Regions from separate parts of the Claveliimonas bilis genome, predicted to be linked through region 2. Evidence: predicted binding sites of a transcription regulator. Region 2 holds the regulator's gene; each other region holds the start of a gene.
The links. The regulator Rex, encoded in region 2, represses fermentation and respiration genes when NADH is low (regulators of the CRP and FNR family bind a similar motif). The targets are predictions, from matches to a motif close to ATTGTTAANTANTTAACAAT.

Region 1: a site for Rex is predicted at 1,853-1,872, ahead of R2J37_RS03835 (proline racemase family protein). Genes of this name have one in related genera too.
Region 3: a site for Rex is predicted at 2,244-2,263, ahead of adhE (bifunctional acetaldehyde-CoA/alcohol dehydrogenase). Genes of this name have one in related genera too.

The regions. Positions count from the first base shown of each region.
Region 1 covers NZ_AP027742.1:812,370-816,617, forward strand. The annotation lists gene R2J37_RS03830 (TetR/AcrR family transcriptional regulator) at 1-560, opposite strand, end outside; gene R2J37_RS03835 (proline racemase family protein) at 697-1,731, opposite strand; tRNA gene R2J37_RS03840 (tRNA-Sec) at 2,040-2,137, shown strand; gene prdC (proline reductase-associated electron transfer protein PrdC) at 2,299-3,690, shown strand; gene prdA (D-proline reductase (dithiol) proprotein PrdA) at 3,908-4,248, shown strand, end outside.
Region 2 covers NZ_AP027742.1:1,928,092-1,932,339, reverse strand. The annotation lists gene R2J37_RS09555 (magnesium transporter CorA family protein) at 1-121, shown strand, start outside; gene abc-f (ribosomal protection-like ABC-F family protein) at 124-2,046, opposite strand; gene R2J37_RS09545 (redox-sensing transcriptional repressor Rex) at 2,212-2,862, shown strand; gene R2J37_RS09540 (NAD(P)H-hydrate dehydratase) at 2,993-4,248, shown strand, end outside.
Region 3 covers NZ_AP027742.1:840,785-845,032, reverse strand. The annotation lists gene adhE (bifunctional acetaldehyde-CoA/alcohol dehydrogenase) at 1-2,181, opposite strand, end outside; gene R2J37_RS04050 (bL17 family ribosomal protein) at 2,572-3,108, opposite strand; gene R2J37_RS04045 (DNA-directed RNA polymerase subunit alpha) at 3,266-4,225, opposite strand.

The sequences.
Region 1 (4,248 bases), 1.1 Mb from region 2:
ACATGAGGCAAAAGACGGTCGCTGTATTTGGTCAGGGAAAATTTCCCTTTGAAAAGAGACCAGTCATACAGCAAAGCCCGCTCATACATGGCATAGATATTCATCAGCTCTTCGGCAGTAGAATTGGGGGCAAACTCCTTATTGTCCAGACCTTCCTGAATGATTTCGGTTACCCATCGGAAATAAAACCGTTTTTTGTCGGACAGAGATTTCTTGTCCTTTGTGATCAGCTGCGAAGAATACAAATAGGCCAGGAGATGAATATCTACACTTGTTTCGATCATGTAAAACAGTTCGTGGTTTAGAAAGAGAAGCTTATCATATGCGGACAAATCAGGATCTATCACGTTGGAAAGCTCTTCGTATTTCTGGTCAAAAAGATTGGACAGAGTATTCAAAAGGGCTTCTTTTCCTTTGAAATAGTGGTAGAAAGTCCCTTTTGAAGTTTTTGACGCATTGATGATTTCCTCTACAGTAGTATTGTCATAGCCGTTTTTGTAAAAAAGGTTCCACGCTGCTTTTACAATACGGCTTTTTGTTGACTGTCTTTTTTTGGCCACTTTTTTCATTCCCTTCAACATGACGGCAGAATACATAAATCTGCTCCGCGAGTGTACTGTTGGTTACATTTTAGATGAATAAAAAAGAGCGGTGATGAACCGCTCTTTTTTAACTTTCCAATAAAGCCGGAAGTAATTATCCAACCTGGAAGCCGTATTTCAACGGATCTGTTGGGTCGATCAGGTATGTAGCAACACCTGTCAGGTATGCGCTTCCTGTGATCATTGGGATAACAGCATCGAAATCGCCAACTTTTGTTGTTTCTTTGATGCGTCCTTTGAAGAGGCTTCCCATAAAGCTTTCGTAAACGAACTCTTCTCCGACTTTGATCTCTCCCCAGTGATGAAGAGTAGCAAGTTTAGCACTTGTACCTGTTCCACATGGTGAACGGTCAGCCATAGCATCACCGAAGATAACAACGTTTCTCAAGTTTGCTTTGTCCGGATTTGGTGTCGGACCATAAAATTCAACAAGGTCTACTGTGTCGATGTCAAGCTCTGGGTGCTTAACAGGGATTGTTTTGTTGATTTCATCCAACATTTTCATTCCGAGAGCTGTGTATGCCGGAACGGATTTTGCATTGATTTCCCCAATATCAAGTTTTGTTGTGTCAACCAGTGCGAAGAAGCTTCCGCCGAAGGAAATTGTAAATTCGATCTCTTTTCCGTCGATGGTAACTTTCTGGTTTTCTTTGTAAACGAAAGCCGGTACGTTTGTAAGTGTAACACTTTCAACTTTTCCGTCTTTTACAACTGCAGTTGTACGGATCAGTCCTGCAGGAGCTTCCAGAACAACTTCGTTTTCGCCTTCGTGAGATTCAACGAATCCAGCCTCGATAGCTACTGTTACAGCACCGATTGTACAATGTCCGCACATGTTCAGGTATCCGCCTGTATCCATGAACATAACGCCGAAGGAAGCTTCCGGATTTACAGGTTTGCACAGGAAAGCTCCGAACATATCATGATGTCCTCTTGGCTCAAACATAAGAGCAGTACGAACATCGTCATAATTTTTCTCCATCCATTTTTTCTTTTCAATCATTGTGTTGCCTTCCGGCTCCGGGAAACCACCATATACGATACGGCAGAACTCTCCCTCTGTGTGGGCATCAACAACCTGAAGCTGGCCCTCGAAGCGATCGAAGTTAACGTTAGCTTTTAACTCCATATCTAATACCTCCTTAAAATATAAATGTTTTTCTTCTTATAGAGAGAATCTATAAGTTTTTATAAAAACACGCCGGAAATCCCCATGTTCCCGTTGTGTCTTATACAGAAAAAGACATAAAAATGACATAAAATTAACGATTAGACCGTATTCTAGTCCCTCGTCTAGTATGCCGTTCAGTTTATATTAACTATTATGGAGTAAAAGCCTTGAAAAGTCAATGTTTTTTTGATAATATAAAAGTGTTCAAAAAAGGCTTGAATTATAGAGAAACCTGTGCTATTGTTAAGTGGCGCGAAAGTGAATATGGGGGTAGTTGGGTGACTGGTGTGCCCCCTGGTCTTCAAAACCAGTGTTGGGCGTTAGGAGCGTCCTGGGTGGGTTCGATTCCCACATGCCTCCGCCAGAAAAATAACAATATTCTGTTAAAAATATCGCAGAATTTTGATTTGAGAATTTATAGATAAAAACTATCAGTTTCTGCTTTTTGAAATGAAAAGGTAAGTAAATAGAATTGGTGGAATCCAATCTGTTTTTGCTTAAAAAAGAAAAAAGGAGAAGAATGTCATGGGAAACGTACAGATTTTATTGCGTCAGCATGTAGGAGCACCTTGTGAAGCAATCGTAAAAGCTGGGGACAAGGTGGAAAAAGGTACTCTCATCGCTACTCCGACTGGACTTGGGGCAAACATTTTTTCCAGTGTTTACGGTGTGGTAGAAGAAGTGACAGCTGACAGCATCATCATCAAACCAGATGATGAGCAGAAAGATGAATTTGTTCCTATCAAGGAAGGAACAAAACTGGAAATGGTAAAAGAGGCCGGAATTGTGGGAATGGGCGGAGCTGGATTCCCGACAGGCGTAAAACTGAACATTAACCTGGCAGAAACACCGATGGCTGAACTGGATCCGGAGATCAATCCGGAGCTTCCGGCAGATTTTAAACTGGAGCACAGCTATATTTTGGTAAATGCTGCAGAGTGTGAGCCGGGACTGGAACATAATATCCAGCAGCTGGAACAGCAGACGGACAAAGTGATCCGCGGCGTAAAATACTGTATGGAGATTACACATGCAGATAAAGCAATCTTTGCAATTAAGAAGAAACACCACAACGCGATCAAGATTTTGGATGCAGCTTTAAAGAGCGAACCGGATATTTCCATTCATATGCTTGCAGACATCTACCCAATGGGAGAGGAACGTGCAGTTGTAAGAGAGTGCCTTGGCGTAAACTTAACAACAACACAGCTTCCTTCCGCTGCAAGATCTGTTGTTGTAAATCTTGAAACAGCAGCAAAGGTTGCAGAGGCTATTGATGAAAGAAAACCTTGCATCAGCAAGAATATGACAGTACGTGGAAAACTGAACGGCGGAAATGGAGCTCATGTATTCATGGATGTGCCGATCGGTGTCAGCGTAGGAGAGATGATCGAAAAAGCCGGCGGTATTGACGGTGTATATGGAGAGATCATTATGGGAGGAGCATTCACAGGTAAATCTACAGATCTGGATGCACCTACTACAAAGACAACAGGAGGAATCCTGGTAACAGGAGAATTTCCGGATCTTCACGGTGCAAATGTGGGAATCCTTGTCTGTGCATGCGGCGGAAGCGAAGAGCGTATGCGTGAGATCGCTGCCAAGATGAACGGAAACGTTGTATCTGTATGCAAATGTAAACAGGCAATTGAAAACAAACCGGGTGCACCGCTGAAGTGCTTAAGACCAGGCAACTGTCCTGGACAGGTAAAGAACAACCTGCAGTTTAAAAAGGATAATTGTGAATATATTATTATTGGTAACTGCTCTGACTGTTCCAACACCGTTATGGCGTCAGCACCTAAGATGGGTCTGAAAGTATTCCATCAGACTGACCATGTAATGAGAACAATCGGACATCCTCTTTACAGAACCCTGAAGATTTCCAAAGAGGTAAGCCAGGAGATTGATTTTTAAAGATTTTTAAGAAGTACAGGTATTACTGCCGCGGGCAGGGTCTGTGGAAGACCCCCGATTCTTTCACAGGCTTATGAAAAGATTGAGAGGTATTTTCTCTGCCGGCGGTTGTATATATACACCTTTGTCCGTGCAATGCGCGGATGGAACAATCTGGATTATTCTCTGAATTTAAAAGAGAGATTCAGAAGTAACAAAAACAAGGAGGGAAAACAATATGTCAATCACAGCTGAAACAGCTAAAGAACATGCTCATGATCCTGCGGTATTGTGTTGCAGAGCCGAAGGCGGCATTACAATCGAACCAGCTAATCTGGAAGATCCGGCAATCTTTGACGATCTTGTAGATTCAGGATTATTGAACCTGGATGGTTGCCTGACCATCGAAGAAGTTTTAGGTGCAAAATTGAAAGAAACATGCGATTCTCTTTGCCCACTTACTGCTGATAAGGTAGAGGGAGCAAAAGCTCCGACAGCACCGGCAGCAGAGGAAGAACCAGAAGAGGAAGCAGCAGCACCTGCACCTGCAGCACCAGTTGCAGCAGCACCGGTAGCAGG
Region 2 (4,248 bases):
GTACGGTATGAATTTTGAAAATATGCCGGAGCTGAAAAACGGATATCCCGGCGTTATTGCACTAAGTTTGATCGTTATTGTTGTCTGTATTTTAATCTTTAAAAAGAAAAAAATTCTCTGATTTTATTCCTGGGAGGCGAGAGCCTCCCATTTTTCATACAGTTCCTCCAATTCAGCAGCGATGTCGGCTTTTTCTTTTGCAAGTTCCTGACAGCGTATAGAATTGGTATATACTTCCTCCAGCGCCATCAGCTCATCAATCTGTCCGTCTCGTTCCTCCAGAGAAGTTATGCGTTCCTCTGTCTTCTTCAGATCATTCTGTCGTTTCCGTTCCCGTGCCTTTTCTTCTTTTTGCTCCTGCCAGCTTAACTTGGCTTCGGAGGCTGCTTCGGCAGCCGGGGCATTATCACAGGATGGAACTGACGCGTATGCGGCAGTCAATTCCTCCCGCTTTTCCAGATAATAGTCATAATTGCCGATATAGTTGACAAATGTTTTGTTTACAAGTTCCAGGATCCTGGTGGCCGTTTGGTTAATGAAATATCGGTCATGGGACACATAGAGGACGGTGCCTTTGTAATTATTCAGAGCGTTTTCCAGAATTTCTTTGGAGGCGATATCCAGATGGTTGGTAGGCTCATCAAGAATGAGGAAATTTGCTTCCGAAAGCATAAGCTTTGCCAGGGAAACACGTCCCCTCTCTCCGCCGCTTAAATCTCCGATAAGCTTAAAAACATCATCCCCCGTGAAGAGGAAAGCAGCCAGCATATTGCGGATTTCCGTGTTTGTAAGAGAAGGATATGCATCTGAAATTTCTTCAAATATAGTTTTTTCCATATGAAGAACATGATGTTCCTGGTCATAGTATCCGATATGTACGTTTGTCCCAAGTGTAAAGCTTCCGCTGTCAGCAGGCAAAACCCGGTTCAGGATTTTAAGGAGGGTTGTCTTGCCGGTTCCGTTATCTCCGATTACCGCTACATGTTCGCCTCTTTTGATTTCAAAGCTGACATTTTCAAAAAGGGGCTGGGACGGAAAAGATTTGCTTAAGTGATCTACGGAAAGAACATCATTTCCGCTGACACAGGAAGGTTCCAGCACCAGATGGATATCTGTTCTTTGCTCCGCAGGCTTTTCTATGCGTTCCATTTTTTCCAGCATTTTTTCCCGGCTTTCTGCACGCTTGATTGACTTTTCCCTGTTAAAAGAGCGGAGCTTTTCGATCACGGCTTCCTGATGGCGGATCTCCTGCTGCTGATTGAGATACTCTTTCATCCTTGCTTCACGGATTTGCTGCTTTTTACGGGAGTAATCTGTGTAATTGCCAAGGTAGGTCATAATGGAACCCTGTTCAATTTCAATGACCTTTGTTACCACTCTATTGAGAAAATAGCGGTCATGGGAGACGATAAGCACGGCACCGGAATAATTCAGAAGATAAGTTTCCAGCCAGGAGATCGAATTAAGATCCAGATGGTTGGTAGGCTCATCTAAAAGAAGGACATCCGGCTTTGTAAGAAGAAGTTTGCCTAATGCTACACGTGTTTTTTGACCACCGGAAAGAGCGTCTACCGGTTTGGAGAATTCTTCTTCGTCAAAACCAAGCCCCTTGAGTACTCCCACAATTTCACTTTCGTAGGCATAGCCATTTTCACGTTCAAACCGGTCAGACAGACGGTGATAAGTATTCAGACGCTCAGTAAGTTGTTCACCCGCAAGGTTGGGAATTTCCTGTTCAATTCGGCGGATCTCTTTTTCCAGTGATATGATCTCCGCTTTGGCAGTGCGTACTTCTTCGTAAATAGTGTTTCCTCCGGAGAGATTCTGGTGCTGGGAAAGATAGCCAAGAGATTTTCCTTTCGATAAAGTAATGCTGCCGCCGTCAAGTGGCAGTTCTCCCACAATCATTTTCAGTATTGTTGATTTTCCAGCCCCGTTGATCCCAACAAGTGCTGCTTTTTCATATTCTTCTATGTGAAAGGAGCCGTTTTTTACAATGACATCCTCACCAAATGCTTTTTCAATTGAATGACATGCTAGTATCATAAATATATACCTCCGGGACTATTATATCGGTGATTTGTGAAGGTGTCAATTTTCTGCAATTCTTTATATAAAATCTAATATTCCAAAGTTTTCCGAACAAAAATTTGACTTTGAACAAACAATTCTATATAATGTAGACAGAAAAAGATTGGGAAGGTGAAAAGAGTGGAAAGCAGAGAAATTTCGCAGGCAGTCATACGGAGGCTCCCAAGATATTACAGGTATTTAGGAGAACTGCTTGAAAATGGGGTGGAACGTATCTCTTCAAATGATCTGAGTAAGAGAATGCAGGTAACTGCATCCCAGATTCGGCAGGATTTAAATAATTTCGGCGGATTTGGCCAGCAGGGATATGGATATAATGTGAAATATCTTTATACAGAGATAGGAAAGATCCTCGGTTTGGAGGAAGAACATGGAATGATCATCATCGGGGCAGGAAATCTGGGTCATGCTCTGGCGAATCATGCAGGATTTGAAAAGCGGGGATTTGTATTAAAAGGCATTTTTGATGTTAATCCTACTTTAAAGGGAATGACAATTCGTGGAGTGCCTATTTATATGATGGATGAGCTGGAAGATTTTATGAAGAACAGTGATATTGAGATCGGAATCCTCACCATACCTAAGGCAAAGGCAATTGAAGTGGCAAATCAGCTGGTGGACTATGGGATAAAGGCGATTTGGAACTTTGCTCATACAGATCTGAATTTGCCGGATAACGTGATCGTGGAAAATGTACACTTATCGGAAAGTCTGATGAGATTATCCTATAATATCAGCCGTTACAACGAGGAACATAGGGCTGAAAAATAGCGGGGATATGACAGCGTGTGAAGTAAGCGTGTGCGAAAGGACAGGCTTTCTTTACACGCTTTTTCAATAGAAAACTTCGTTTCCTGTTGCGGATTCTTTGTTCTATATAAATAAAAAGGGGGTTGACAGTATGAGATATTTGCCGGATGGAAGACAAATGAAGGCAGCGGATGGGTATACGATACGGGAGAAAAAAATGCCGTCTCTTATCCTGATGGAAAGGGCGGCAAGAACTTTTGTAGAAACGGTATGTGAAACAGATGCAGATCTGTCAGATGTATGTGTTGTATGCGGATCCGGAAATAATGGCGGAGATGGATTTGCTATCGCCAGACTTCTTCTGGAAAGAGGAGCGGGAGTATCAGCCTGTATGGTGGGAAACCCTGATCATTGTACCGAAGAGACAAAGAGGCAGATTCAGCTTTTCCGGGAGGCAGGAGGAACCATAGAGGAAGGTTTTACGGAGAGAAAATGCAGCCTGCTTATCGATGCCATATTCGGGGCAGGGCTTAGCAGGCGTGTGGAAGGGCATTACCTGGAATGTATTCAGGCGATGAACCGGTCTGAGGGGAAAAAAGTGGCAGTAGATGTACCCTCCGGAGTTTCCACATCTACCGGAGAGGTTGTAACCGACGCTTTCCGGGCAGAGCTGACAGTCAGTTTTCAGTGTGAAAAACTTGGCTGTGTACTTTATCCGGGGAAGGAGTTTGCCGGAGAAGTAAAGGTAACGGATATAGGAGTCGATGTCTCAGAGATGCCGGGGGACAGAGATGTAGCCTATGCGCTGGAGCAGGAGGATGCGGCGAAAATGCTGCCGAAGCGCAGAGAGGATTCTCATAAAGGGACTTATGGAAAGGTTCTTATTATCGCCGGAAGCAAAGGAATGGCCGGAGCAGCTTATCTGGGCGCACTGGCGGCCTATAAGACGGGGGCAGGTCTGGTACAGATCTATACGTCAGAGGATAACCGGGCTGTACTGCAGACGCTTCTTCCGGAGGCAATCGTTCGCTGTTATGATTTCTTTGACGAACGGGAACTTTTGCAGCTGCTGAAATGGGCGGATGTGGTGAGTATTGGTTCCGGGCTTGGAACCAGCGACAAATCACGGAGGATTTTACAGGCAACACTGGAAAATGTAGAGGTTCCCTGTGTTGTGGATGCGGACGGATTGAATCTTTTATCTGCGCACAGCCGCTATATGAAAAATCTTGTCCGTGGTCAGTTTATTTTTACTCCCCATATGAAAGAAATGTCCAGGATAACAAGGAAATCAGTGGAAGAACTTCGAAACAGCCGAATGGAAATATTAAAGCAGTTTGCCGGAGAATATGATGTTACATGTGTACTGAAAGATGCGCGCACGTGTATTTTCAGTCCCGGGGAGCA
Region 3 (4,248 bases), 1.1 Mb from region 2:
AGCATTTGCAAATGCCATACCTGCCATACAGGAAGCGTTTGCCATCATTTCACGGGCATGAGGATCATTCGCTCCATTTTCATATGCTGACGGCAGATTATCAAATACCATCTTAACTGCCTTCATCGCAATTCCGTCTGTATAGTCTGTTGCCATAATAGAAACATACGCTTCAATCGCATGAGTCATAACATCAATACCGGATGCGCTTGTCAGTCCCTTTGGCTGTGTCATCATATTATCTACGTCTACAATCGCCATATTAGGCAGTAATTCATAATCAGCGATAGGCCATTTTACGCCTGTATCTGCATCTGTAATGATTGCAAACGGCGTCACCTCAGATCCGGTACCGGAAGATGTCGGAATCGCTACAAAGTAAGCTTTTTCTCCCATCTTCGGGAAGGTATATACTCTCTTACGGATATCCATGAAATCCATTGCCATATCTTCAAAGTTTGCTTCCGGATGTTCATACATTACCCACATGATCTTGGCAGCGTCCATTGCGGAACCGCCTCCTAAAGCGATGATTGTATCCGGCTCAAACTGTCTCATCTGCTCTGTACCTCTGCGTGCACACTGCAGTGTCGGGTCCGGTGCAACTTCGTAGAAGCATGTATGCTGGATTCCCATCTCATCTAATTTTTCTTCGATCGGAGCAACATAGCCATTCTTATAAAGGAATGTATCTGTAACGATGAATGCCTTTTTCTTGTGCATTACTGTTCCCAGCTCATCTAATGCAACCGGCATACATCCTTTCTTAAAGTAAACCTTTTCCGGTGTTCTGAACCAAAGCATATTTTCTCTCCTCTCGGCAACTGTCTTAATGTTGATCAGATGTTTTACTCCAACATTCTCTGATACGGAGTTTCCGCCCCAGGAACCGCATCCAAGAGTAAGAGAAGGCGCCAGTTTAAAGTTATAAAGATCACCAATGCCACCCTGTGAAGAAGGTGTATTGATCAAAATACGGCATGTTTTCATTGCTGCTGCATGTTTTGCAATTTTTTCAGTCTCTGCCGGATGTACGTAAAGGGCTGCTGTATGTCCGTATCCACCGTCTGCAACAAGTCTTTCTGCCTTTGAAAGTGCTTCATCAAATGTTTTAGCCTTGTACATTGCAAGTACCGGCGAAAGTTTTTCATGTGCAAATTCCTCAGAAATATCAACAGATTCTACTTCACCGATCAGAATTTTTGTATTTTCCGGCACATCAACACCTGCCAGCTGTGCAATCTCATAAGCGCTTTTTCCAGGAATTTTATTATTCAGCGCACCGTTGATAATGATAGTCTTGCGTACCTTATCCAGTTCTTCCCCTGGTTTCAGGAAGTAGCATCCGCGGTATGCAAATTCTTTCTTCACTTCTTCATATACACTCTCCAGTACAGTTACTGACTGTTCCGAAGCACAGATCATACCATTGTCAAATGTTTTGGAATGGATGATAGAGTTTACTGCATTTCTGATATCTGCTGTATCATCAATAATGACTGGTGTATTTCCGGCGCCTACACCTAATGCCGGCTTTCCGGAGGAGTAGGCCGATTTTACCATTCCCGGTCCGCCTGTTGCCAGGATGATATCCGCATCCCTCATAACAGTGTTTGTAAGTTCCAGCGAAGGAGTATCAATCCATCCGATAATCCCTTCCGGAGCGCCTGCCTTTACAGCTGCCTCTAAAACAACCTTTGCCGCTGCAATCGTACAAGCTTTTGCTGCCGGATGAGGACTGATAATGATCGCATTTCTTGTTTTCAGACAGATCAATGTTTTAAAGATTGCTGTTGATGTCGGATTCGTTGTAGGAATAACTGCAGCGACAAGTCCGATCGGCTCTGCAATTTTCTTGATTCCGTATGCTTTATCTTCCTCGATCACGCCGCATGTTTTTGTATTTTTGTATGCATTGTAAATATATTCTGCTGCGTAATGATTTTTGATAACCTTATCTTCTACAACGCCTCTCCCTGTTTCTTCCACTGCCTGTTTTGCAAGGGGAATACGCATTTTGTTTGCAGCCATTGCCGCTTCAAAGAAAATCTTATCTACCTGCTCCTGCGTATAGGTTGCAAAAATCTTCTGTGCCTCGCGCATTGCTTTCATCTTTGCTTCAAGGCTCTCTACGCTGTCTACGATTTCTGGTACCACCGCTTCTTCTTTCTTTTTAGCCATTTTCATATCCTCCGTGTAAATAGTCTTTCTTGCTTTTCTTTTCGATGGGTTTAGTATACCTAATCGTTAATTATTTGTCAATATAAAATTGTTATTTTTTTATCATTTTCTTGTTTTTATGCACATTACACTTACTTTCCATTGCTTATATGAGCTTTTTTGTGTATTATTACTTATTTTTTTCTCTAAAACCTCCCTTGCCTCTATGCCTCAATGAATCACAAAAGATTTTTTTAATTTTATTCGATAATTTTTCGTTAAATATTTATCTTTCTCTTCCAAAAGATTTCCTGCTAAATAAAAACAGGACGAAATCCTTCTGTTTTCGGATTTCATCCTGTTTTCTCCCTTGCTTAGCGCAAGTAATATTTCACCTTTTTCACGAACAGATTATACCAGCTCGATCAGAACTTCCATAGCTGCGTCACCTTTACGCTGACCGATCTTGATGATTCTTGTGTAGCCACCGTTGCGATCTGCATATTTTGGTGCGATCTCATCAAAAAGTTTTGCAACCATGTCGATTTCTTTTGTGTTTTTCTTTCTTCCTGCAGGAGTCTTCGGAACTTCTTTTACAGGATAAAGAACTTTCAGCATCTGACGTCTTGCATGAAGTCTGGACGGCATATCTTTTTTGATCTTCTTCTCAACTTCGTCGTATACTGTAACTTTCTTACCGTCTACTACTTCTTTTACTCTCTTGCCGTCTTTGTCTTTACGTGCAACCTTTGCCTTTACAGTAACTTCTTCAAAGTTATCTTTCTCTTTTACTGCAAGTGCGATCAGACCTTCTGCCATTTTACGGATCTCTTTTGCCTTTGCCTCAGTTGTTCTGATTTTTCCGTTATTCAACAATGCTGTTACCTGGTTTCTAAGTAACGCTTTTCTCTGGCTTGATGTTCTGCCAAGTTTTCTATATTTTGCCATTTTTCATATCCTCCATTTTCACATCTGGTTATGCATCTTCGGGCTTACTAGCCAAATGCCGCTGCCATGCGCTTCGGGCTTACTGACAGACAGGGCAATAAGTGTGGAAGCCGCTTGAACATTAGCAGTTCAATCGGCATCGAGGGCTTCGCCCTCTCTACTCCTCTCCTTGGCTCAGTTCCAAGCCAAGTTCTTTTAATTTTGCTAATACTTCCTCCAGGGATTTGCGTCCCAGGTTGCGGACTTTCATCATATCCTCCGGAGTACGGTTTGTCAGCTCTTCTACTGTATTGATTCCTGCTCTCTTCAGGCAATTGTAAGAACGTACGGAAAGTTCCAGCTCATCAATGCTCATTTCCAGTACTTTCTCTTTTTCGTCATCTTCTTTCTCGATCATTACTTCTGCAGCCTGCGCTACTTCAGACAGATCGATAAAGAGTTTCAAATGTTCGCTAAGTACTTTTGCCGCAAGACTTACAGCTTCATCCGGAAAAAGTGTTCCGTTTGTCCAGACATCTAATGTCAGTTTATCGAAATCAGTGATCTGTCCGACACGAGTATTTTCTACAGACAGGTTGACACGTTCAACCGGTGTATAGATAGAGTCGATCGGAATCACTGCAATCGGAAGCTCCTCGCTCTTATTTTTGTCAGAACTTACATAGCCGCGTCCTTTTGTGATCGTCAGCTCCATATAGAGCTTACTGTCAGCGCCGCCATTTAATGTAGCAATGACAGTCTCCGGATTCATGATCTCAATGTCAGAATCCACCTGAATATCAGCTCCGGTTACGACTCCTTCGCCTTCAAACTCAATATATGCAGTCTTAGGCTCATCGGTCTCGGACGTATTCTTGATTGCCAGTGATTTCAGATTCATGATGATCTCAGTAACATCTTCTTTTACACCCGGGATAGAACTGAACTCATGCAGCACTCCGTCGATCTTCACCTGGCTGATTGCAGCTCCAGGAAGAGAAGAAAGCATGATCCTTCTAAGAGAATTACCAAGTGTTGTACCATATCCTCTTTCCAGAGGTTCTACTACAAATCTTCCATATCTCTTATCTTCTGATATTTCTGTAATTTCAATATTTGGTTTATTAAAATCAAACACTATGCGGTCCCTCCTTGTGGGTT